Regions from separate parts of the Streptomyces sp. NPDC006193 genome, predicted to be linked through region 3. Evidence: predicted binding sites of a transcription regulator. Region 3 holds the regulator's gene; each other region holds the start of a gene.
What was found. The regulator HrcA, encoded in region 3, represses chaperone genes, less so after heat shock. The targets are predictions, from matches to a motif close to TTNGCACTCNGNNNNNCNGAGTGCNAA.
Positions count from the first base shown of each region.

Region 1: groES (co-chaperone GroES) is a predicted target of HrcA. The motif match lies at 5,953-5,979, and genes of this name have one in related genera.
Region 2: groL (chaperonin GroEL) is a predicted target of HrcA. The motif match lies at 2,569-2,595, and genes of this name have one in related genera.

Region 1 is NZ_JBEXTB010000016.1:61,379-68,767, reverse strand. Features, by position in the region: gene ABZ261_RS17180 (WhiB family transcriptional regulator) at 1-291, shown strand, start outside; gene ABZ261_RS17175 (LysR family transcriptional regulator) at 391-1,335, opposite strand; gene ABZ261_RS17170 (MOSC domain-containing protein) at 1,415-2,083, shown strand; gene ABZ261_RS17165 (SDR family oxidoreductase) at 2,135-2,908, shown strand; gene ABZ261_RS17160 (ester cyclase) at 2,984-3,691, shown strand; gene groL (chaperonin GroEL) at 3,751-5,376, opposite strand; gene groES (co-chaperone GroES) at 5,497-5,805, opposite strand; gene ABZ261_RS17145 (polysaccharide deacetylase family protein) at 6,102-6,908, opposite strand; gene ABZ261_RS17140 (polysaccharide deacetylase family protein) at 6,905-7,389, opposite strand, start outside.
Region 2 is NZ_JBEXTB010000034.1:24,859-32,247, forward strand. Features, by position in the region: SAM riboswitch class I at 97-240, shown strand; gene thrC (threonine synthase) at 258-1,541, shown strand; gene ABZ261_RS25225 (MoaD/ThiS family protein) at 1,538-1,813, shown strand; gene ABZ261_RS25230 (cold-shock protein) at 2,255-2,458, shown strand; gene groL (chaperonin GroEL) at 2,759-4,381, shown strand; gene ABZ261_RS25240 (DUF397 domain-containing protein) at 4,483-4,740, opposite strand; gene ABZ261_RS25245 (helix-turn-helix transcriptional regulator) at 4,724-5,563, opposite strand; gene ABZ261_RS25250 (hypothetical protein) at 5,675-5,905, shown strand; gene ABZ261_RS25255 (hypothetical protein) at 5,902-6,135, shown strand; gene ABZ261_RS25260 (NADH:flavin oxidoreductase) at 6,289-7,389, shown strand, end outside.
Region 3 is NZ_JBEXTB010000004.1:328,763-336,151, forward strand. Features, by position in the region: gene ABZ261_RS06890 (PDZ domain-containing protein) at 1-174, opposite strand, end outside; gene ABZ261_RS06895 (hypothetical protein) at 221-763, opposite strand; gene ABZ261_RS06900 (16S rRNA (uracil(1498)-N(3))-methyltransferase) at 1,059-1,805, opposite strand; gene ABZ261_RS06905 (nitronate monooxygenase) at 1,802-2,878, opposite strand; gene dnaJ (molecular chaperone DnaJ) at 3,086-4,222, opposite strand; gene hrcA (heat-inducible transcriptional repressor HrcA) at 4,223-5,239, opposite strand; gene ABZ261_RS06920 (MBL fold metallo-hydrolase) at 5,414-6,136, shown strand; gene ABZ261_RS06925 (DUF3097 domain-containing protein) at 6,171-6,968, shown strand.

The sequences.
Region 1 (7,389 bases), on a different contig from region 3:
CTGTGGGACTGGCAGCTGCTGGCAGCCTGCCGCGGGGTGGACAGCTCGCTCTTCTTCCATCCGGAGGGCGAGCGCGGGGCGGCCCGGAGTGCTCGCGAGAACTCGGCCAAAGAGGTCTGCATGAGGTGCCCGGTCCGCGCGGAGTGCGCGGCGCACGCGCTGGCGGTGCGCGAGCCGTACGGCGTCTGGGGCGGCCTGACCGAGGACGAGCGCGAAGAGCTGATGGGGCGGGCACGCCACCGCTTGGTGTCGGCGTCGAGCACCAGCGGGGACACCGCCCCGGATCACTGACGGAAGCCGAGCAACACCTGAAGGAACGTTTCTGCACACATCTCGCACCTTCTCCCCCACCCGGGACGCGCGCGTGCCCGTGACCGCCGCGGGCGACCCCTAGCCGCGCCCGGCCGCGTGCGCCGCCCGGGCCAGCTGCTCCAGCGTCGCCGCCACGGCGGGCACCTGAGCCAGGTCGGGCAGCGTCAGGGCGACGATCTCCCGCCGCACCGCCGGCTCCAGCCGTACCGTCCGCACCCCCCGCGGCCGCACCGACTCCACCGCCAGCTGAGGCAGCACGGCGACCCCCAGCCCCGCGCCGACCAGGCCGACCACCGCCGGATAGTCATCGGTGGCGAAGTCGATGCGCGGTGTGAATCCGGCCCCTTCGCACACCTCCACCAGCTGGCCGCGGCAGCGCGGGCAGCCCGCGATCCAGGGCTCGTGGGCCAGCTCCCCGATGGCGACGCTCTCCGCCCGCGCGAGCCGGTGCCGCTCGGGCACCAGGGCGACCAGACGGTCCGTCAGCAGGGGCCGCACCACGAGGTCGTCCCAGTCCTCGGCGGCCGCCGGCGCCTCCCTGGACCCGCCGCCCGTGCCGTGCCGCACCTTCTCGTAGCGGAAGGCCAGGGCCAGGTCGCAGTCGCCCTCCCGCAGCAGCGCGACGGACCTCGGCGGTTCGGCCTCCTCCAGGGAGACCCGGGTGCCGGGATGGGCGGCGCGCAGGGCGGCCAGGGCGGTGGGCACCAGGGTGGAGCTGCCGCTGGGGAAGGAGACCAGCCGGACCCGCCCCGCGCGCAGGCCGGCGATGGCGGCGACCTCCTCCTCGGCCGCGGTGAGCCCGGCGAGGATGCCGGAGGCGTGCCGCACGAGGGCCTCGCCGGCCTGGGTGAGGCGCATCTCGCGGCCGGTGCGGACCAGCAGCGGGGTGCCGACCGAGGCTTCCAGGGCCTTCATCTGCTGGCTGACGGCGGGCTGGGTGCAGCCCAGCTGGCGCGCCGCCGCCGAGAAGGAACCGGTGGCGGCGACGGCGCGCAGGACGCGGAGATGGCGGGCCTCGATCACCCCTCAAGCATAAGCCAGACTTGGGGGCGTTTCCGAAAATCCACTGGACGCTTTGAGGGGGCTCCCGTAGCGTGCGGGCATGAAGCTTCTCTCCCTCAACCTGGGCCGCCCGAAGCCGGTGCCGTACACCGACCAGCCGCAGGGGCTGACCGGCATCGACAAGAAGCCGGTGGCCGGGCCGGTATGGGTGGCGGCTCCGGGGCCCAAGGGGACCGGCGCGAGCGGTCTGGCCGGGGACACTGTGTGCGACCTGCGCCATCACGGCGGGGACGACCAGGCGGTGTACGCCTACGCGCGTGAGGACCTCGACGTCTGGGAGCGCGAGCTCGGCCGGCCGCTGGCCGACGGCTGCTTCGGCGAGAACCTGACGACGCACGGCCTGGACGTGTCGGGGGCGCTGATCGGCGAGCGCTGGCGGGTCGGCGCCGATCTGGTCCTGGAGGTGACCTCCGGCCGCATTCCGTGCCGTACGTTCCAGGGCCATCTGGGCGAGCGCGGCTGGGTCAGGAGATTCACGCGGAAGGGCGCAACGGGTGCCTACCTCCGGGTGATCGAACCGGGTGAGATACGGGCGGGCGACCCGATCGAGATCGTGCACCGGCCGGACCACGGGGTGACGGCGGCGATGCAGTTCCGCGCGGTCACCACCGAGCGGGAGCTGCTGCCGCGGCTGCTCGCGGCGGGTGCGGCGCTGCACGCGGAGACACGGGCGGCGGCCCGCGCCCACGTCGCCGCCCGGACGCGCTGAGGGCCCGTCACCGGCAGCGGACGCACCGGTCCGGGTCACTACCCTTGGGCCATGACAACGGCTCTGATTACGGGATCGACCGCGGGGATCGGTGCCGCGTTCGCGCGGCGGCTCGCGGCTGACGGGCACGACCTGGTCCTGGTGGCGCGGGACACCGGACGGCTGCGCGAGCAGGCGACGGAACTGCACGACCGGCACGGCATCGAGGTGGAGGTGCTGACCGCCGACCTCGCCGAGGACAAGGGCATCGAGGCGGTGGCCGACCGGCTCGGCGACCGCAAGAACCCGGTCGACCTGCTGGTCAACAACGCCGGCTTCGGCAACAAGGGCCGCTACCTCGACGTGCCGATGGCGGACGAGCTGAGGATGCTGAAGGTGCACTGCGAGGCGGTGCTCCGGCTGACGTCGGCGGCGTCCCGGGCGATGCGGGAGCGGGGCCGGGGCGGGGTGGTGAACGTCGCCTCGGTGGCCGCGTTCGTGCCGCGCGGCACGTACGGCGCGTCCAAGGCGTGGGTCGTGCAGTTCACCCAGGGCGCGGCGAGGGACCTGGCCGGCAGCGGCGTCCGGCTGATGGCGCTGTGCCCGGGCTTCGTGCGCACCGAGTTCCACCAGCGGGCCGGCATGGGCACGGACAACATCCCGGGCTGGATGTGGCTCGACGCCGACAAGCTGGTCGCGACGGCCCTCGCCGACCTCGCCCGCGGGAAGTCGCTGTCCATCCCCGACCCCCGGTACAAGGCGCTGATGGGGCTGGTGAAGGTGACTCCGCGGGGGCTGCTGGGCGGGATCAGCGCGCGGACCGGGCGCAAGTACGGACCGCGGTAGCGGACGGGTGACGCCGCCGTCCCGGTGGGAAAATGGGCGGGACGGTACCGGACCAGGGGGGCCGGAGGCGGCGTCATGACCTTCGTACAGCTCATCGAGTGCAGGACGAGCCGGCTGGACGAGATGAACCGGCTCCTGGACGACTGGGTCGCGCAGACCAGGGGGAAGCGGACGGCGACGCACGCAGTGGTCGGCAAGGACCGCTCGGACGCGTCCCACATCGTCGAGGTCGTGGAGTTCCCGTCGTACGAGGAGGCGATGCGGAACTCGAACCTCCCGGAGACCGACCGGATCTTCCGCGAACTGGTCGCGCTCTGCGACGAGCTGCCGACGTTCACCGATCTGGAGGTGGTACGGGACGAGCGGCTGTCCGAGCACACCGTGCGGCGGTTCTTCGCGGCGCTCGCGGCCCCGGGCGAGCTGCCGCCGCTGGACGACCTGCTGCACGCGGAGGTTCGCAGCCATGACCCGGTGAACCCCGGGGACACGGTCGGACGGGCCGGCGTGCGCGGCGAGTTCGGGATGTGGCGGAGCGCCTTCGACTTCGCCTTCACGGTCGAGGACGTGTTCGCGCAGGGCGACCGGGCCTGTGCGCGGTGGACGTGGAACGCCACGCACCGGGGTGAGTTCCTGGGGATCGCGCCCACCGGCCGGCGGGTGTCGATGACCGGGACGACGCTGTTCCGCTTCGCGGACGACGGCAGGTTCGCGGAGCTGTGGTGGCAGCACGACCAGCTGGGGCTGATGCGGCAACTGGGCGCGCTGGACCTGCTGGAGCAGTAGACACGGCGAAGGCCCGGCGCCCCGTGCGGGGCGCCGGGCCTTCGCCGGGCGCGGTTCGCTCAGTGGGCGTGGCCGTGGCCGTGGCCCGCGGCGGCCGGCTCTTCCTCTTCCTTCTTCTCGACGACCAGGGTCTCGGTCGTGAGCAGCAGGGAGGCGATGGAGGCGGCGTTCTCCAGGGCGGAGCGGGTGACCTTGACCGGGTCGATGACGCCGGCCTTGATCAGGTCGCCGTACTCGCCGGTGGCGGCGTTGTAGCCCTGGCCCTTGTCCAGGTCCTTGACCTTGGAGACGATGACGTAGCCCTCCTGGCCGGCGTTCTCACCGATCCAGCGCAGCGGCTCGACCACGGCGTTGCGGACCACGGAGACACCGGTGGCCTCGTCGCCGGTCTTGTCGAGGTTGCCGTCCAGGACCTTGGAGGCGTGCACCAGGGCGGAGCCGCCGCCGGAGACGATGCCCTCCTCGACCGCGGCGCGGGTCGCGGAGATGGCGTCCTCCAGGCGGTGCTTCTTCTCCTTCAGCTCCACCTCGGTGGCGGCGCCGACCTTGATCACGCACACGCCGCCGGCCAGCTTGGCGAGGCGCTCCTGGAGCTTCTCGCGGTCCCAGTCGGAGTCGGTGTTCTCGATCTCGGCCTTGATCTGCGCGACGCGGCCCTGCACGTCCTCGGACTTGCCGGCGCCGTCGACGATCGTGGTGTCGTCCTTGGTGACGGTGACGCGGCGGGCGGAGCCGAGCACGTCGATGCCGACCTGGTCGAGCTTGAGGCCGACCTCCTCGGAGATGACGGTGGCGCCGGTGAGGACGGCCATGTCCTGCAGCATCGCCTTGCGGCGGTCGCCGAAGCCCGGGGCCTTCACCGCGACGGCGTTGAAGGTGCCGCGGATCTTGTTGACGACCAGGGTCGACAGGGCCTCGCCCTCGACGTCCTCGGCGATGATCAGCAGCGGCTTGGAGGAGCCGGCGTTGACGACCTTCTCCAGCAGCGGCAGCAGGTCCGCGATGGCGGAGATCTTGCCCTGGTGGATGAGGATGTACGGGTCCTCCAGGACGGCCTCCATGCGCTCCTGGTCCGTCACGAAGTACGGCGACAGGTAGCCCTTGTCGAAGGCCATGCCCTCGGTGAAGTCCAGCTCCAGGCCGAAGGTGTTGGACTCCTCGACGGTGATGACACCGTCCTTGCCGACCTTGTCCATCGCCTCGGCGATCAGCTCGCCGACCTGCTGGTCCTGGGCGGACAGCGCGGCGACGGCGGCGATGTCGGACTTCTCGTCGATCGGGCGGGCCGAGGAGAGCAGCTCGTCGGAGACGGCCTTGACCGCGGCGTCGATGCCCTTCTTCAGGGCGGCCGGGGAGGCGCCGGCGGCGACGTTCTTCAGGCCCTCGCGGACGAGCGCCTGGGCGAGGACGGTGGCGGTGGTGGTGCCGTCGCCCGCGATGTCGTTGGTCTTGGTCGCCACCTCCTTCACCAGCTGCGCGCCGAGGTTCTCGTACGGGTCCTCGATCTCGACCTCGCGGGCGATCGTGACACCGTCGTTGGTGATGGTCGGGGCGCCGAACTTCTTGTCGATGACGACGTTGCGGCCCTTGGGGCCGATCGTCACCTTCACCGTGTCGGCCAGCTTGTTGACGCCGCGCTCGAGGGCGCGACGGGCGTCCTCGTCGAACTTCAGGATCTTCGCCATGACAGCGGGAGCCCTCTTTCGAAATCTGTGGGTGAAAAGACGCTGCGCCCCGGGCGCCCGGCTTCTGATGGGTCGCGGGGGCCAGGGGCGCAGCTCAAGGCAAAGGGTCGCTCGAGGCGATTACTTCTCGATGATCGCGAGCACGTCGCGAGCCGAGAGGACGAGGTACTCCTCGCCGTTGTACTTCACCTCGGTGCCGCCGTACTTGCTGTAGAGGACGACGTCGCCGACCTTGACGTCGAGCGGAAGGCGCTCGCCGTTCTCGAACCGGCCCGGGCCCACGGCGAGGACGGCGCCCTCCTGGGGCTTCTCCTTCGCGGTGTCCGGGATGACCAGGCCAGAGGCCGTGGTCTGCTCGGCGTCCAGCGGCTGGACCACGATGCGGTCCTCGAGCGGCTTGATGGCAACCTTGGAGCTGGCGGTCGTCACGATCCGACCTCCCCCTTCGGAGATCTCACGGGGTTAACTGTCTGAGGTGGCGACCAGGTCGATCCGTCGTCGCGGGTGCCGGACCTGCCCGTCGCTTTTTCTGGCACTCTCCCGGGGGGAGTGCCAGAGCCGAGACTATGACCGCGATTAGCACTCGGTCAAGCGGAGTGCCAATGCGGTGCGGCGCGTCGTCGGATCACGGGGGCGTGCCGGCGGGTCCGCGCGCCGTCCGCCCGCCCCCCGGCCGCGCTGCCGACGCCCCCGTCCCCCCGCCCCGGACGCGGCCGGGCGGCCCGCTACAGGTAGTCCTCGAGGCGTCCCACGGTGAGCCCCTGCTCCTGCACCCGCCGCAGCACCCGTGCCGTGCGCTTCCACAGGGAGGGCCCCGCCGACTCGTCCGGGCCCACCAGGACGATGTCACCGGGGCGGAGGCGACGGGGGCCGTGGGTGTAGGCGAGGCCCGCCGGGGTGAGGGCGGCCCGCCACAGGACGACCGCGGAGATGCCGCAGTCGGCCGCCGCCCGCAGGGTCGTGGCGTCGTACGAGCCGTAGGGCGGGCGGAACAGACGGGGGCGGACGCCGAGGCGGGCGTGGAGCCGGTCCTGCTGGCCGCAGATCTCGGCGCGCTGCCCGGCGTACGGCAGTCCGGCCGGCGCCCGGTGGTCGACGGTGTGGTTCCCGATGCCGGCGCCGAGCGCGCGCAGCCGGGCGAAGTGGCCGTAGCCGGGGCCGGCGACGCTGTCGGTCAGGAACACGCTGACCGGGAGCCGCAGTTCGCGGACCATGGCGACGAAGCGGGGGTCCTGTTCGGCGCCGTCGTCGTAGGTGAGGAAGACGACCCGGTCGGGGGTGGGGACGCGGTCGACGACCGGGGGCGGGTGGGCCCCCGGCTGCCGGGTCAGCCGCCGGGCGGGGTGCAGCGGGGTGCGGGCGAGCGGCCGGGGCAGGCCCCAGTGGCGGTAGCTGCGGTCGGGGACGGCGTGCGGGCGCACCCCTTCGGCGGCCTTCTTGCCCAGCCGTTCGATGGGGTCGACGGACTGGGCGCAGCCCGTGAGGAGCAGGGCCGAGGCGAGCGCCGCCGCCGCGCACCGCACGCGCCTCACAGGTAGTCCTCCAGGCGGGCGACCGCGTAGCCCTCGCGCGTGACCTTGTCCAGGAAGCGGCGCATGTCGTCCACCATCGTGCCGTTCCAGTCGTCCCGGCCGCGGAAGTGCGTGAGGACGATGTCGCCGGGGTGCAGGCTGCGGTCCCACTCGCGGTACTCCCAGTGGTCCACGAAGACCTCTTCGGCCCAGATCGGCGCGTATCTGATCCCGCAGGACTTGGCGGCGCGCAGGGTGTCGCCGTTGTAGTTGCCGTAGGGCGGCCGGAAGACGGTGGGCGCCTTGCCGAACTGCTCCTTCATGACGGCCTGCATGCCGCAGATCTCGTCCTTCTGCTCGGCGTAGGACAGGCCGGGAAGGTAGGGGTGGGTCAGGGTGTGGTTGTTCAGCGTCACCCCCATCGCCTGCATCCGCCGGAAGTAGCCGTAGTCCTCCTTGACCAGGTAGTCGCTGAGGAAGGCCGTGTACGGGATCTTCAGCT
Region 2 (7,389 bases), on a different contig from region 3:
GACGACTCCCTCGACCGTCCTGGCCTTCGGTTACAGTCTTGAACAACGCCGATGACCATCGCATGCCGGGGGTCCGCGGCGCCCACAACCGCATACAGCTCATCCAGAGGGGCAGAGGGACACGGCCCGGTGAAGCCCCGGCAACCCTCCAGTCGGTACTCGTCTTTCGCAGCGAGGCTCCCGGCTAGGGAAGGTGCCAAATCCGTCTCGCGGCGAGATGCGCCGTGAGGAAGATGAGGAGAAAGGGCCTCGCCTCCATGGCTGTGCAGACAGTTGCAAGCACCAGCGTCCCCACCGTCGACCTCGGTCCCGCCGCCGCCCTGAGCTGTCGCGAGTGCGGCCACCGGGTGCCGCTCGGCCCGGTCTTCGCCTGCGAGGAGTGCTTCGGCCCGCTGGAGATCGCCTACGACTTCTCCGGCTACGACGCCGAGGAGCTGCGCCGCCGCATCGAGGCGGGCCCCGCGAACATCTGGCGGTACGCGCCGCTGCTGCCGGTTCCGGCGGACGTCGCCGGCAAGCCCAACCTGAACCCGGGCTGGACCAAGCTCGTCCAGGCCGACAACCTGGCCCGCGAACTGGGCGTCACCGGCGGTCTGTACGTGAAGGACGACTCCGGCAACCCGACCCACTCCTTCAAGGACCGGGTCGTCGCGCAGGCGCTGGAGGCCGCCCGCGCCTTCGGCTTCACCACGCTCTCCTGCTCCTCGACGGGCAACCTGGCCGGCGCCGTGGGCGCCGCCGCCGCCCGGGCGGGCCTGCGCTCCTGCGTGTTCATCCCGCACGACCTGGAGCAGGGCAAGGTCGTCATGGCCGCGGTCTACGGCGGCGAGCTGGTCGGCATCGAGGGCACCTACGACGACGTGAACCGCTTCTGCTCCGAGCTGATCGGCGATCCGGCCGGCGAGGGCTGGGGCTTCGTCAACGTCAACCTGCGGCCGTACTACGCGGAGGGCTCCAAGACCCTGGCGTACGAGATCTGCGAGCAGCTCGGCTGGCGGCTGCCCGACCAGATCGTCGTCCCGATCGCGTCCGGATCGCAGCTCACGAAGATCGACAAGGGGCTGCGGGAGCTGATCGCGCTGGGACTCGTCGAGGACCGGCCGTACCGGATCTTCGGCGCCCAGGCGGCGGGCTGCTCGCCGGTGTCGGCCGCCTTCAAGGCCGGGCACGACGTCGTGCGGCCGCAGAAGCCGGACACCATCGCCAAGTCCCTCGCCATCGGCAACCCGGCCGACGGACCGTACGTCCTGGACATCGCGCGCCGTACCGGCGGCGCCGTGGAGGACGTGACGGACGAGGAGATCGTGGACGCCATCAAGCTGCTCGCCCGGACCGAGGGCATCTTCGCGGAGACCGCCGGCGGGGTGACCGTGGGCGTGACCCGCAAGCTGATCGAGGACGGTGTGCTGGACCCGGCGAAGACCACCGTCGTCCTCAACACCGGTGACGGCCTGAAGACCCTGGACGCGGTGGCCGGGACCGGCCTGACCGCCACCATCCGCCCGACCCTGGACTCCTTCCGAGAGGCTGGCCTCGCATGAGCGTGACCGTTCGCATCCCCACCATCCTGCGCACCTACACCGGCGGCCGGGCGGAGGTCAGCGCCGAGGGCGCCACCCTCGCCGAGGTCATCGCCGACCTGGAGAAGAACCACACCGGGATCGCCGCCCGGGTGCTTGACGACCAGGGGAAGCTGCGCCGCTTCGTCAACGTGTACGTCAACGACGACGACGTCCGCTTCGAGCAGGGCCTGGAGACGGCGACCCCCGACGGCGCCGGCGTGTCGATCATCCCGGCCGTCGCCGGCGGCTGACCGGCCCCGGCATTACCCTCGGTAATGCCGGTGACGCGATGTTCATCTGATTGCCCCCTCCGCAAGAGAAGCGGAAGGGGCAATTCAGTTTGATTGAGCGCGGTAGAGTTGGGGAACACGGTCGCGGCCTTCGGGTCGCGGGCCCCGGATTTCCCGCCGAGGGCCCGACAAGAAGCAGCCAAAGTGCAAGGGCTTTCCGCGGCCTTTGCGGCTTTTATGGGGCCCGACTTGCCCTGTGATCGGGTGAATTTCCCCTACCGTGCGGACCGCTCGCGTCCAGATTTCTCGTCCGATTGACCTGTTGCAGACGGCAGTGGGACAGATACATTCAGCCGCGGTCGACGCGTTCCGGCGCACGCCCCCGACCAGTTGGGGGGTGAGGTCTGACCCGGGTCCGCGAAGTGTGGATCTGTGCAAGGGCCAGTAATAGGGGAGTTAGGCATGGCTCAGGGCACCGTCAAGTGGTTCAACGCGGAGAAGGGGTACGGCTTCATCGCGGTCGACGGTGGTGCGGACGTCTTCGTCCACTACAGCGCGATCCAGATGGACGGCTACCGCACCCTGGAAGAGGGTCAGCGAGTCGAGTTCGAGATCTCGCAGGGCCAGAAGGGTCCGCAGGCCGACATGGTTCGCGTCACCGCCTGAACGTTTCTTGTGACGAAGGGCCCGCACCAGCACCGGGTGCGGGCCCTTCGCCGTGCCCGGCGCGCCGGTGTTCGCGGGCGGCTGACGGGCCTGCCGCATGACCCGGGGCGCTTGCACTCGACCATGCCGAGTGCTAATCATTGGCGTTAGCACTCTGAAGGTGAGAGTGACAGTGAAGGACCGGGTCGGTGAGGCCCGCAGGCCAAGTGGGGCAAGGAACCACGCGGCCGGCGAGCCGTCCGTCGCGGGCGCGGGCGCGGTCCGAAGGAATCACCCCCAGTCCTGGAGGGACCACTTCACATGGCCAAGATCATCGCGTTCGACGAGGAGGCGCGGCGCGGCCTCGAGCGCGGCATGAACCAGCTCGCGGACGCCGTGAAGGTGACGCTCGGCCCCAAGGGCCGCAACGTCGTCCTCGAGAAGAAGTGGGGCGCGCCCACGATCACCAACGACGGTGTCTCCATCGCCAAGGAGATCGAGCTCGAGGACCCGTACGAGAAGATCGGCGCCGAGCTGGTCAAGGAAGTCGCCAAGAAGACGGACGACGTCGCCGGTGACGGTACGACCACCGCGACCGTGCTCGCCCAGGCCCTGGTCAAGGAGGGTCTGCGCAACGTCGCCGCCGGCGCCAACCCGATGGCTCTGAAGCGCGGTATCGAGAAGGCCGTCGAGGCCGTCTCCGCCGCCCTGCTGGAGCAGGCGAAGGACGTCGAGACCAAGGAGCAGATCGCCTCCACCGCGTCCATCTCCGCCGCCGACACCCAGATCGGCGAGCTGATCGCCGAGGCGATGGACAAGGTCGGCAAGGAAGGCGTCATCACCGTCGAGGAGAGCAACACCTTCGGCCTGGAGCTCGAGCTCACCGAGGGCATGCGCTTCGACAAGGGCTACATCTCCGCCTACTTCGCGACCGACATGGAGCGCATGGAGGCGGTGCTCGAGGACCCGTACATCCTCATCGCCAACTCCAAGATCTCCTCGGTCAAGGACCTGCTCCCGCTGCTGGAGAAGGTCATGCAGTCGGGCAAGCCGCTGCTGATCATCGCCGAGGACGTCGAGGGCGAGGCCCTGTCGACCCTGGTCGTCAACAAGATCCGCGGCACCTTCAAGTCCGTCGCCGTCAAGGCCCCGGGCTTCGGCGACCGCCGCAAGGCCATGCTCGGCGACATCGCCATCCTCACGGGCGGCGAGGTCATCTCCGAGGAGGTCGGCCTCAAGCTGGAGAACGCGACCCTGGACCTCCTGGGCCGCGCCCGCAAGGTCGTCATCACCAAGGACGAGACCACCATCGTCGACGGCGCCGGCTCCTCCGAGCAGGTCAACGGCCGCGTCAACCAGATCCGCGCCGAGATCGAGAACAGCGACTCCGACTACGACCGCGAGAAGCTGCAGGAGCGCCTGGCGAAGCTCGCCGGCGGTGTCGCGGTCATCAAGGCCGGCGCCGCCACCGAGGTGGAGCTCAAGGAGCGCAAGCACCGCATCGAGGACGCCGTCCGCAACGCGAAGGCCGCCGTCGAGGAGGGCATCGTCGCCGGTGGTGGCGTGGCCCTGCTGCAGGCCTCCCAGGTCTTCGAGAAGCTGGAGCTCGAGGGTGACGAGGCGACCGGCGCCAACGCCGTGCGCATCGCGCTCGAGGCCCCGCTGAAGCAGATCGCCGTCAACGCCGGCCTCGAGGGCGGCGTCGTGGTGGAGAAGGTCCGCAACCTCACCCCGGGCCACGGCCTGAACGCCGCGACCGGCGAGTACGTCGACCTGGTCGCCGAGGGCATCATCGACCCGGCGAAGGTGACCCGTTCCGCGCTGCAGAACGCCGCCTCCATCGCCGCGCTGTTCCTCACCACCGAGGCCGTCATCGCCGACAAGCCGGAGAAGGCCGCCGCGCCGGCCGGCGGCGGCATGCCGGGCGGTGACATGGACTTCTGATCGGTCTCACGATCGATCGCCTGTCCTACGGACCGAGGGCGGCGCCTCCAGCTTCCGGCTGGGGGCGCCGCCCTCGGGCGTGTCCTAGCTTCTCGGCCGGGTCATTTGAGGGAAGAGGTGAACGCGGCCCAGGCCTCCGCCCGGAAGACGAGCTTCGGGCCGTGCGGATTCTTGGAGTCGCGCACGGGGACGAGGGCGGGGTGGCCATCGGCCACCTCCAGGCAGTTGCCGCCGTCGCCGCCGCTGTACGTCGACCTGCGCCAGCGGGCAACCTCCAGGCAGTCGCCGCCGTCGCCGCCGCTGTAGCTGGACTTGTGCCAGACGGCCGTGTCCAGCAGGTGCTCAGGGATGCTCCTCATAGGCGTAATCCTGCGCCATCGCCTCGATGAGGGCCAGGGACTTCTCCGGCGAGAGTGCGCAGGCCGTGAGCAGTTCGTAGGTGAACCGCTGGTGCCGGACGACGGCCGGGTCGTCCTCCAGCCGTCCCGTGCCGACCCCCTCGAAGTACACCAGCGGCGGGGCGTCCTCGAAGTCCATCAGCTTGATCGCGCCCTGCATCGCCGCGTGCGCTCCCGCGTCGAACGGCAGCACCTGCACGATGGCCCGCCCGCTGCCGGCCAGACCGGCGAGATGGTGCAGCGCCTCCGCCATCACCGCGCGGCCGCCCGTCACCCGGCGCAGTGCCGCCTCGTCGATCACCGCCCACAACAACGGCTCTGTTGGGTCGTCGAGGATCCGGGCGCGCTCCGTGCGGGCGGTGACCAGCCGGTCGATCTCCTCCTTGGGCGCCGTCGGCTGATACGCCCGGCACACGGCTCGCGCGTACGCGGGCGTCTGGAGCAGTCCCGGGATCAGCAGGGGCGCGTACTGCCTGATCGCTGTGGCGACCTCTTCCGCCTCCGCGGCCTGCGCGAAGTGCTCCGGATACTTCGACCTGGCCGCCGCCGCGCAGTTGCGGGTGAAGAAGTCCTCCGTCCCCAGGACCTCGTCCAGCATCCGGGCGTACTCCGCCTGCATCCGCCGCGTGCCCGCCTCCAGCTGGCCGATGAACGAGCCGCTGACGAACAGCCGCCGGCCCAGTTCCTCCTGGCTCAGGCCGGCCTTCTCGCGGGCGTGGCGCAGCTCCGCGCCCAGGAGCGCGCGCGGTGACGACGACGGGTCGAGGTCTTTCGGTCCGGGCACGGCGGCTCCCTGTCCCACATCCGAGGTTGTTGAGGCGTCGTATCTGGCAAGGCTAGAGGCGCAACGGCCACTCTGTGTGGTGAACCGGAAACTCAGCGTGGAGGTAGGAACGTGAAAGAGACGGCGGAGAGCCACCGGCCGCGGACGACGGAGGAGGCCGTGGAGCACCTGCGCACGGCCCTGCAGGGCCTCGGCATCGTGCTGCCGTCGCTCCGGGTCGACCCCGTGTCGGCCGCGAACGGCGAACCGTACGCGCTGGTCGACCTGGGCCGCTGCAACCTGGGCGTGGCCTCGCGGCTGGCGGCGGCCCTGCGCGCGGCGGCGCACGGGGGCGAGGGATGAGCGGCGTTCCGGCGGTCGGCTCGTACGCCGTCGATGTGCGGACCGGGCGGATCGGCGAGGTGAGGGGACACGTGGGCGGGTACGTGCAGCTGCGGCCGGTGGGCGGCGGGCGCGAGTGGGACTGTCCGCCGGGGGAGGTGGAGCCGGCGCCGCCGGGGGAGGTGCTGCGGGAGCGGGTGCGGCGGATGAACCGGGAGGCGCGGCTGCGGGTGCCGGGCGGGCCGCCGTGAGGGGCGCGGGTGTGGCCGGGGTCACAGGCCGGATGCCGGGCGGGGCGGAATGCGGGGCCGCGCCCGCGCTGTTTTTTCAGCAGCTGCAACAATGCGCGCGCACATACCGGCCGGTCCACGCCGGCCGTGACCGCACACCCCCGAGGAGTCCACGTGACCGTCACCACGCCCGCCGCCTCCCGCGCGGCCCAGGTCCTGTCCCGGCCGATCACCCTCAACGGCCTCACCGTGCCGAACCGGATCGTGATGGCGCCGATGACCCGCATGTTCAGCCCGGGCGGCATCCCCGGCGAGGACGTGCGCTCGTACTACGCGCGCCGTGCCGCCGCCGGGGTCGGTCTCATCGTCACCGAGGGCACCTACGTGGGTCACGAGTCGGCCGGGCAGAGCGACCGCGTCCCGCGCTTCCACGGCGAGGAGCAGCTCGCGGGCTGGGCGAAGGTCGCCGAGGAGGTGCACGCGGCCGGCGGCACGATCGTCCCGCAGCTGTGGCACATCGGCATGGTCCGCAAGCAGGGCGACCCGCCGTTCGCGGACGCCCCCGCGGTGGGCCCGTCCGGCCTGGTCGACGCGGGCGCCGAGCCCACCGGCAAGGTGATGACGCAGAAGGACCTGGACGACGTCATCGCCGCGTTCGCCCGGGCCGCCGCCGACGCCGAACGCATCGGCTTCGACGGCGTGGAGCTGCACGGCGCCCACGGCTACCTCATCGACCAGTTCCTGTGGGCGGGCACCAACCGCCGCACCGACGCCTACGGCGGCGACCCGGTGGCCCGGACCAAGTTCGCGGCGGAGATCGTCGCCGCGGTCCGGGAGCAGGTCTCCCCCGAGTTCCCGGTCATCTTCCGGTACTCGCAGTGGAAGCAGCAGGACTACACCGCCCGCCTCGCGGAGACCCCCGAGGAGCTGGAGGCCGTCCTCACCCCGCTGGCGGCGGCCGGCGTCGACGTCTTCCACGCCTCCACCCGCCGCTACTGGGTCCCCGAGTTCGACGGCTCGGACCTCAACCTGGCCGGCTGGACGAAGAAGCTCACCGGCAAGCCCGCCATCACCGTGGGCTCGGTCGGTCTCGACGGCGACTTCGTCAAGGCGTTCCAGGGCGAGGGCGCGCCGGTCGGCAGCCTGGACAACCTGCTGGACCGGCTGGAGGCGGACGAGTTCGACCTGGTCGCGGTCGGCCGGGCGCTGCTGCAGGACCCCCAGTGGGCGGCCAAGGTGCTCTCCGGCCGCTCCGACGAGCTGAAGCCGTACGAC
Region 3 (7,389 bases):
CCGGGGCAGCCACACCGGCCTGTTGTCGGCGCTGACCCGCCAGGCCCGGCCGCCGTCGAGCGGTGCCAGCCAGACGTCGTCCTCGGCGACGAACGCCACCAAGTCGCCGTGCAGATGCGGGAATCGGAGATAGGCGGACGTTCCCGTGGTTCCCGCCGAAGCGCCCTGAGTCACCCCGTCACTCTACGCAGCGCCGCCCCGCCTGCGCTCCCGGTTCCCGTCACTTGCCGTGGACGGGTCGGCAGGCGGGGTTGTCCTGGCACCAGATGGTCCGGGTGACGGTGACGGTCACCGTGGGCTCCGCCCCGCCCCCGCCCCCGGCCGGCGGCCGGTACGTCGGCGCGGGGGTGGCGTCGCAGTCGCCGAGTCCGCTGACGTGGAAGACCTGTCTGCCGCCGACCTTCGCGGTCAGGTCGCCGCGCACACAGGCGCCGTCGACGGCCCTGGTCACCCGACCGGTGACCGAGATGTCCCGCCCGTCGCGGGTCTCGCCCCGGCAGTCGACGGAGACGACGGCGGACTCGGCCGGCGAGGGCGAGCCGCTCCTGCCGTCGTCACCGGATCTGCCGGTGCAGGTCAGCCAGTTGACGTCCACGCTGCGCCGTTCCAGCGCGGCGGTCGCGGTCCGGTCGGTGGTGTAGGCGACGGTCGCCGACCCCAGGCCGCCCGGATCGCAGGCCGCCACGGCCCCGGCGGCCACCACGACGAGCCCCGCCGCGGCCAGCGCCCGCGGCCCGCTCCGTAACCCTTCGAATGCCCCCATGCACGGCAGCGTGCCACCGGCCCGGTCGGCGCGGAAGGCCGCATACGGCCAGTCACCCGTTCGGCGGGGACCGGGTACCGCGCCCGGGCGCGGCCACGGGGGCCGGCGAGCGGCGTCACGGGGGCGCCGCTGCTCGCGGTGAGCGGCGTCACGGCGGCGCCGCTGCTCGCGGTCGGCCGCGCGGCCGCAGCCGCTTCTGCCGCTCGACCGGATCGCCCTTCCGGGGCCTCGGGGCGGGCCACGCGCATGCGGTCGGTCATGGGGGCCGGGCCGTGCAGCAGGGCCGCGCCGCGGGTCAGGACCAGCGGCCGGTGCGGCCCAGCAGGAGGGCAGCGGCGGCGGTGCCGGCGGTGGAGGTGCGCAGCACGGTGGGCCCGAGGACGTACGGCCTGGCGCCCGCCTCCTCGAACAGCGCCAGCTCGTCGCGCGAGACGCCGCCCTCGGGGCCGACGACCAGCACGATCTCGCCGTCGGCGGGGAGTTCGGCGGTGGCCAGGGGCTCGCTGCCGCGCTCGAAGTCGGAGTGGAGCACCGCGGCGAGGTCTGCCCGGGCGAGCAGTGCGGCGACCTGCTTGGTCGTCGCCGCGTCCGCGACCTCGGGGAAGCGGACCCGGCGGGACTGCTTGCCTGCCTCGCGGGCGGTGGCCCGCCACTTGCCGAGCGCCTTCAGGCCGCGGTCGCCCTTCCACTGGGTGATGCACCGGGCGGCCTGCCAGGGCACGATGGCGTCGACCCCGACCTCGGTCATGGTCTCCACGGCGAGTTCGCCGCGGTCCCCCTTGGGCAGGGCCTGGACGACGGTGATGCGGGGGCGGGGCGCCGGCTCCTGCATCACCGAGGACATGTGGACGATCAGCCGGTCCTTGCCCTCGGCGCCGATCACCTCGCACACCGCGTACCGGCCGGCGCCGTCGGTCAGGACGACCTCCTCGCCGGGCTGGAGCCGTTTCACGGAGACCGCGTGGCGGCCCTCGGGGCCGTCCAGGACGTAGCGGTGGCCGTCGGAGTCGAAGTGCCCGACGACGAAGACGGGGGCCGTCACGCGAGGTCACCCCCGTCCGCCGACGCCGTGCGCGCCTGGGCCAGTTCGGCCGCCAGCACCTGCACCAGCTCCCCGGCCGGCAGCGCCCGGGCCAGCCGGTGCCCCTGGCCCGCCCACAGCGCCATGCCCTGCGCGTCCCCGGCCTTGGCGGCGGCCTTGCGCAGCGGCGAGGTCATGTGGTGGACGTCGGGGTAGGCGGCCGGGGCGTACCGGCCGTGCTCGCGCAGGAAGCGGTTGACCAGGCCGCGGGCCGGGCGGCCGGTGAAGGCGCGGGTCAGCTCGGTGCGCGCGAACAGCGGGCTGGTGAGCGCCTGTTTGTGCAGGGCGTGGGCGCCGGACTCGGGGGTGGCGAGGAACGCCGTGCCGAGCTGGGCCGCGCTCGCGCCGGCCGCGAGGACGGCGGCGATCTGGCTGCCGCGCATGATGCCGCCGGCGGCCACGATCGGGATGCTCACCGCCTCCCGTATCTGCGCGACCAGCGACAGCAGTCCGATGCCGGAGCCGTCGTTCTCCGCAAGGTCCCGGTGCGTGCCCTGGTGACCGCCGGCCTCCACGCCCTGTGCGATCACCGCGTCCGCGCCGGCCCGCTCGACCGCGAGGGCCTCCTCGGCGGTGGTGGCGGTGACCAGGGTGAAGGTGCCGGCCCGGCGGAACCTGTCGAGCACCTCGCGGGCCGGCACGCCGAAGTGGAAGGAGACCACCGGCACCGGGTTGTCCAGCAGCACCGCGAGCTTCGCGTCGTAGCCGTCGTCGCGGCCGCTGTCCGGGTCGCCCAGTTCCGTCTCGTACCAGGCGGCCTCGCCGGCCAGCTGGTGCGCGTACACCTCCACCGCGCCGGACTCGGCGTACTCGGGCTGCGGCATGAACACGTTCACGCCGAAGGGGCGGGAGGTGAGCCCCCGCAGCTGCTTGATCTCCTGGTACATGCCGTCGGCGGTCTTGTGCCCGGCGGCGAGGAATCCGAGGCCGCCGGCCTCGCAGACGGCGGCGGCGAGCTGCGGGACGGAGACGCCGCCCGCCATGGGGGCCTGCACGATCGGGTGGGGAGCAAGACCGGTCAGCGCGGAGGACATGACGGCATGGTGTCACGTCCCCCGAACAAGTCCGAATCCGGGCTTCCCACGGCATAGGCCCATGGCATACAAGGCGCCGCGGTGCCCGGCACCCCCCGTTCACCCGCCCGCCGGAGGCGTCCCCCGGCCGCGGGAGCGAGCCCCGCGGCCCGGCCGACCCGCCCGGGGAGCGGCACCCGGAACGCCCGGTCGCCGCTCCGGCCGGCGTCAGCGCCCGTTGAACGCGTCCTTCAACCGCGAGAACAGGCCCTGCTGCCCCGGCTGGAACTGCCCCTGGGGGCGCTCCTCGCCGCGCAGCTTGGCCAGCTCGCGCAGCAGGCGCTCCTGCTCGGGGTCGAGCTTGGTCGGGGTGGTGACCTCCACGTGGACGATGAGGTCGCCCCGGCCGCCGCCGCGCAGGTGCGTGACGCCCCGGTTGTGCAGCGGGATCGACTGGCCGGACTGGGTGCCCGGCCGGATGTCGACCTCCTCCAGGCCGTCCAGGGTCTCCAGCGGCACCTTGGTGCCGAGGGCCGCCGCCGTCATCGGGATCGTGACGGTGCAGTGCAGGTCGTCGCCGCGCCGCTGGAACGTGGGGTGCGGCAGCTCGTGGATCTCGACGTACAGGTCGCCGGCCGGGCCGCCGCCGGGGCCGACCTCGCCCTCCCCGGCGAGCTGGATCCGGGTGCCGTTGTCGACACCGGCCGGGATCTTCACGGTCAGCGTCCGCCGGGAGCGGACGCGGCCGTCGCCGGCGCACTCCGGGCACGGGGTCGGCACCACCGTGCCGAAGCCCTGGCACTGCGGGCAGGGCCGGGAGGTCATGACCTGGCCCAGGAAGGACCGGGTCACCTGCGAGACCTCGCCCCGGCCGCGGCACATGTCACAGGTCTGCGCGGACGTGCCGGGGGCCGCGCCCTCGCCGTTGCAGGTGGTGCAGACGACGGCCGTGTCGACCTGGATGTCCTTGGTCGTCCCGAAGGCCGCCTCGTCCAGCTCGACCTCGATCCGGATCATCGCGTCCTGGCCGCGGCGGGTGCGCGAGCGGGGCCCGCGCTGCGACGCCGTGCCGAAGAACGCGTCCATGATGTCGGAGAAGTTGCCGAAGCCGCCGGCGCCGAAGCCGCCCGCCCCGGCCCCGCCCGACTGGGACAGCGGGTCGCCGCCGAGGTCGTAGACCTGCTTCTTCTGCGGGTCCGAGAGCACCTCGTAAGCGGCGTTGATCTCCTTGAACCGCTCCTGGGTCTTCGGATCCGGATTGACGTCCGGGTGCAGCTCGCGCGCGAGCCGGCGGAACGCCTTCTTGATCTCATCCTGCGACGCGTCGCGGCGCACGCCGAGAACGGCGTAGTAGTCCGTGGCCACTTACGACTCCGCCAGGATCTGTCCGACGTACCGTGCCACTGCGCGTACCGCTCCCATCGTTCCCGGGTAGTCCATGCGGGTCGGTCCGACCACGCCGAGCTTGGCAACCGCCTCGCCGCCCGAACCGTAGCCCACCGACACCACGGACGTGGAGTTGAGTCCTTCGTGGGCGTTCTCGTGGCCGATGCGCACGGTCACGCCCGGATCCTTCGCCTCGCCGAGGAGCTTGAGGAGCACGACCTGCTCCTCCAGTGCCTCCAGGACGGGCCGGATCGTGAGGGGGAAGTCGTGTCCGAAGCGGGTCAGATTGGCGGTGCCGCCGATCATCAGCCGCTCCTCGTTCTCCTCGACGAGTGTCTCCAGAAGGGTGGAGAGCACCGTGGAGACCGTACCGCGATCTTCGGGTTCGAACGCCTCCGGCAGGTCCTCGACCAGCTTCGGCACGTCCGTGAAACGCCGTCCGGCGACCCGGCTGTTGAGCCGCGCCCGCAGATCCGCCAGCGAGGCCTCGCCGAATGGCGCCGGACAGTCGACCATCCGCTGCTCGACCCGGCCGGTGTCCGTGATCAGCACGAGCATCACGCGCGCGGGGGCGAGCGAGAGCAGCTCCACGTGCCGGACCGTGGACCGCGTCAGGGACGGGTACTGCACGACGGCGACCTGCCGGGTCAGCTGCGCCAGCAGCCGCACCGTCCGCGCGACGACGTCGTCGAGGTCGACGGCGCCCTCCAGGAAGTTCTGGATCGCCCGCCGCTCCGGCGCGCTCATCGGCTTCACGCCGGCGAGCTTGTCCACGAACAGCCGGTAGCCCTTGTCGGTGGGGATGCGCCCCGCGCTGGTGTGCGGCTGGGCGATGTACCCCTCCTCCTCCAGGGCCGCCATGTCGTTGCGGACGGTGGCCGGGGAGACGCCGAGGTTGTGCCGCTCGGTGAGCGCCTTGGAACCCACCGGCTCCTCGGTGCCGACGTAGTCCTGGACGATCGCGCGCAGCACCTGAAGCCTGCGTTCACTCAGCATCCGCGCGCACCTCCAGCACGTCGTCCCCGATCCGTCGGGGTCCCTCGGGTCTCCGTCCCCCTGGCACTCTTGCCATGCGAGTGCCAGCGTTCCCCGGCCCAGTGTACGGCTGTCCGGTACACCCGGGGCAAGGTCGGGCCCCGCGCACCGGATCGCAGCGCTAGCGTCGCCGTTATGACCGTGACTTGGGAAGAGCTGGGCTGGGAACGGCTGGCCGCCGGGGTGGGGCGGTGCCGGCTGCCCGGCTGGGACTGCACCGCGGGCCTGGTGCTGGGCGCGGGCGCGGCGCTGATGGTGGACGCGGGGTCCGGACTGGCCGAGGGGGCGCGGCTGCGCGCCCAGGCCGAGGAGCTGTCCGGCGGCCGTGTGACCCATCTCGCGCTCACCCACCCGCACTTCGACCACGTCCTGGGCGCCCCGGCGTTCGCCGGCGCCGAGGTGTACGGGGCGGTGGGCCTGGACGCCGCCCTCTCCCGCGGGCGCGAGGAGCTGCGTCTGGACGCGGTCGGCAACGGCCTGCCGGCGGCGGACGCGGACGAGGCGGTGGACGCGCTGGCCCCGCCCGGGCACCTGGTCTCCGGCGAGTGGACGCTGGACCTCGGGGGCGGCCGGCAGGCGCTGCTGGCCGACGTGGGACCGGGCCACACGGCCCACGACCTGGCGGTGCTGGTCGCCGGGTCGCCGAAGGTCGTGTTCTGCGGCGACCTGGTCGAGGAGTCCGGGGAACCGCAGGCGGGCCCGGACGCCGTGCCGTCCCGCTGGCCGGACGCGCTGGACCGGCTGCTGGCGCTCGGCGGCGAGGACGCGCTGTACGTGCCCGGTCACGGCGCGGTCGTGGACGCGGCCTTCGTCCGGCGCCAACGGGACGCCCTGGCAACGCGCTTCGGCGTGTCGTGAGCACCGGCGCACGGCTTCTCCTATCGTCATCCGAATGCGCCAGTACTCCGCCGACCTGACCCCTCCGTGGAAGAAGCCGAAGCCCGTCCCCGAGGTGCCGGCCGAGCCCGGCCTGGTGGTGGAGGAGCCCGGCACCGGGTTCTGCGGCGCGGTGATCGGCTGCGAGGCGGGCACGGTGACGCTGGAGGACCGCTTCGGCAAGCACCGGGTGTTCCCGCTGCGGCCGGGAGGCTTCCTGCTGGAGGGCCGCGCGGTGACGCTGGTCCGGCCGCCGTCGGGTCCGGCGCGGCCCGCCCGCACGGCGTCCGGCTCGGTCGCGGTGCCGAACGCCCGCGCGCGGGTGGCGCGCGCCGGCCGCATCTACGTCGAGGGCCGGCACGACGCCGAACTGGTCGAGAAGGTCTGGGGCGACGACCTGCGCGTCGAGGGTGTGGTGGTGGAGTACCTGGAGGGCGTGGACGACCTCCCGGGCATCGTCGCCGAGTTCGCGCCGGGGCCGGACGCCCGGCTCGGGGTGCTGGTGGACCACCTGCTGCCGGGCACCAAGGAGTGGCGGATCGCGCAGTCGGTGACCAGCGACCACGCCCTCGTCGTCGGCCACCCGTACATCGACGTCTGGCAGGCGGTGAAGCCCTCGTCCCTGGGCATCGGGGCGTGGCCCGCGGTGCCGCGGGGGCAGGACTGGAAGACGGGGGTGTGCCGGGCGCTGGGCTGGCCGGAGAACACGGGGGCGGCCTGGCAGCGGATCCTGTCGCGGGTGCGGTCCTACAAGGACCTGGAGCCGGAGCTGCTGGGGCGGGTGGAGGAGCTGATCGACTTCGTGACAGCGTGACCCCTGCGGGGGGCTGGGGGCTCGTCCCACCGGCTGCGGGTCGCCTGTCCGGCTTGCCGGCCGGTGGGGGCTTCTCGCGCAGTTCCCCGCGCCCCTAGGTCGGCTGCCGGGCCGTCGGCTGCCATGTGTGGGAGGCACAGTGCGCCGCGGGTCGCCGTTCGACTTACCGGCCGGTGGGGGTTGGTCGCGCAGTTCCCCGCGCCCCTGGGTCGGCTGCCGGGCCGTCGGCTGCCATGTTCCGCCGCCTCAGTGGTGGGACGGCCGGGGACGCGGGTCACGGAACCACCGGCAGGCGGGAGACGCGCCGCGCCGCGGGTCGCCGTTCGGGGGCCGGCCGGTGGGGGCCGGTCGCGCAGTTTGCTGCGTTCCTGGGGCGGGTGCGGGGCCGTCGGCTGTCATGTTGCGCCGCCCGGCGGTGGGG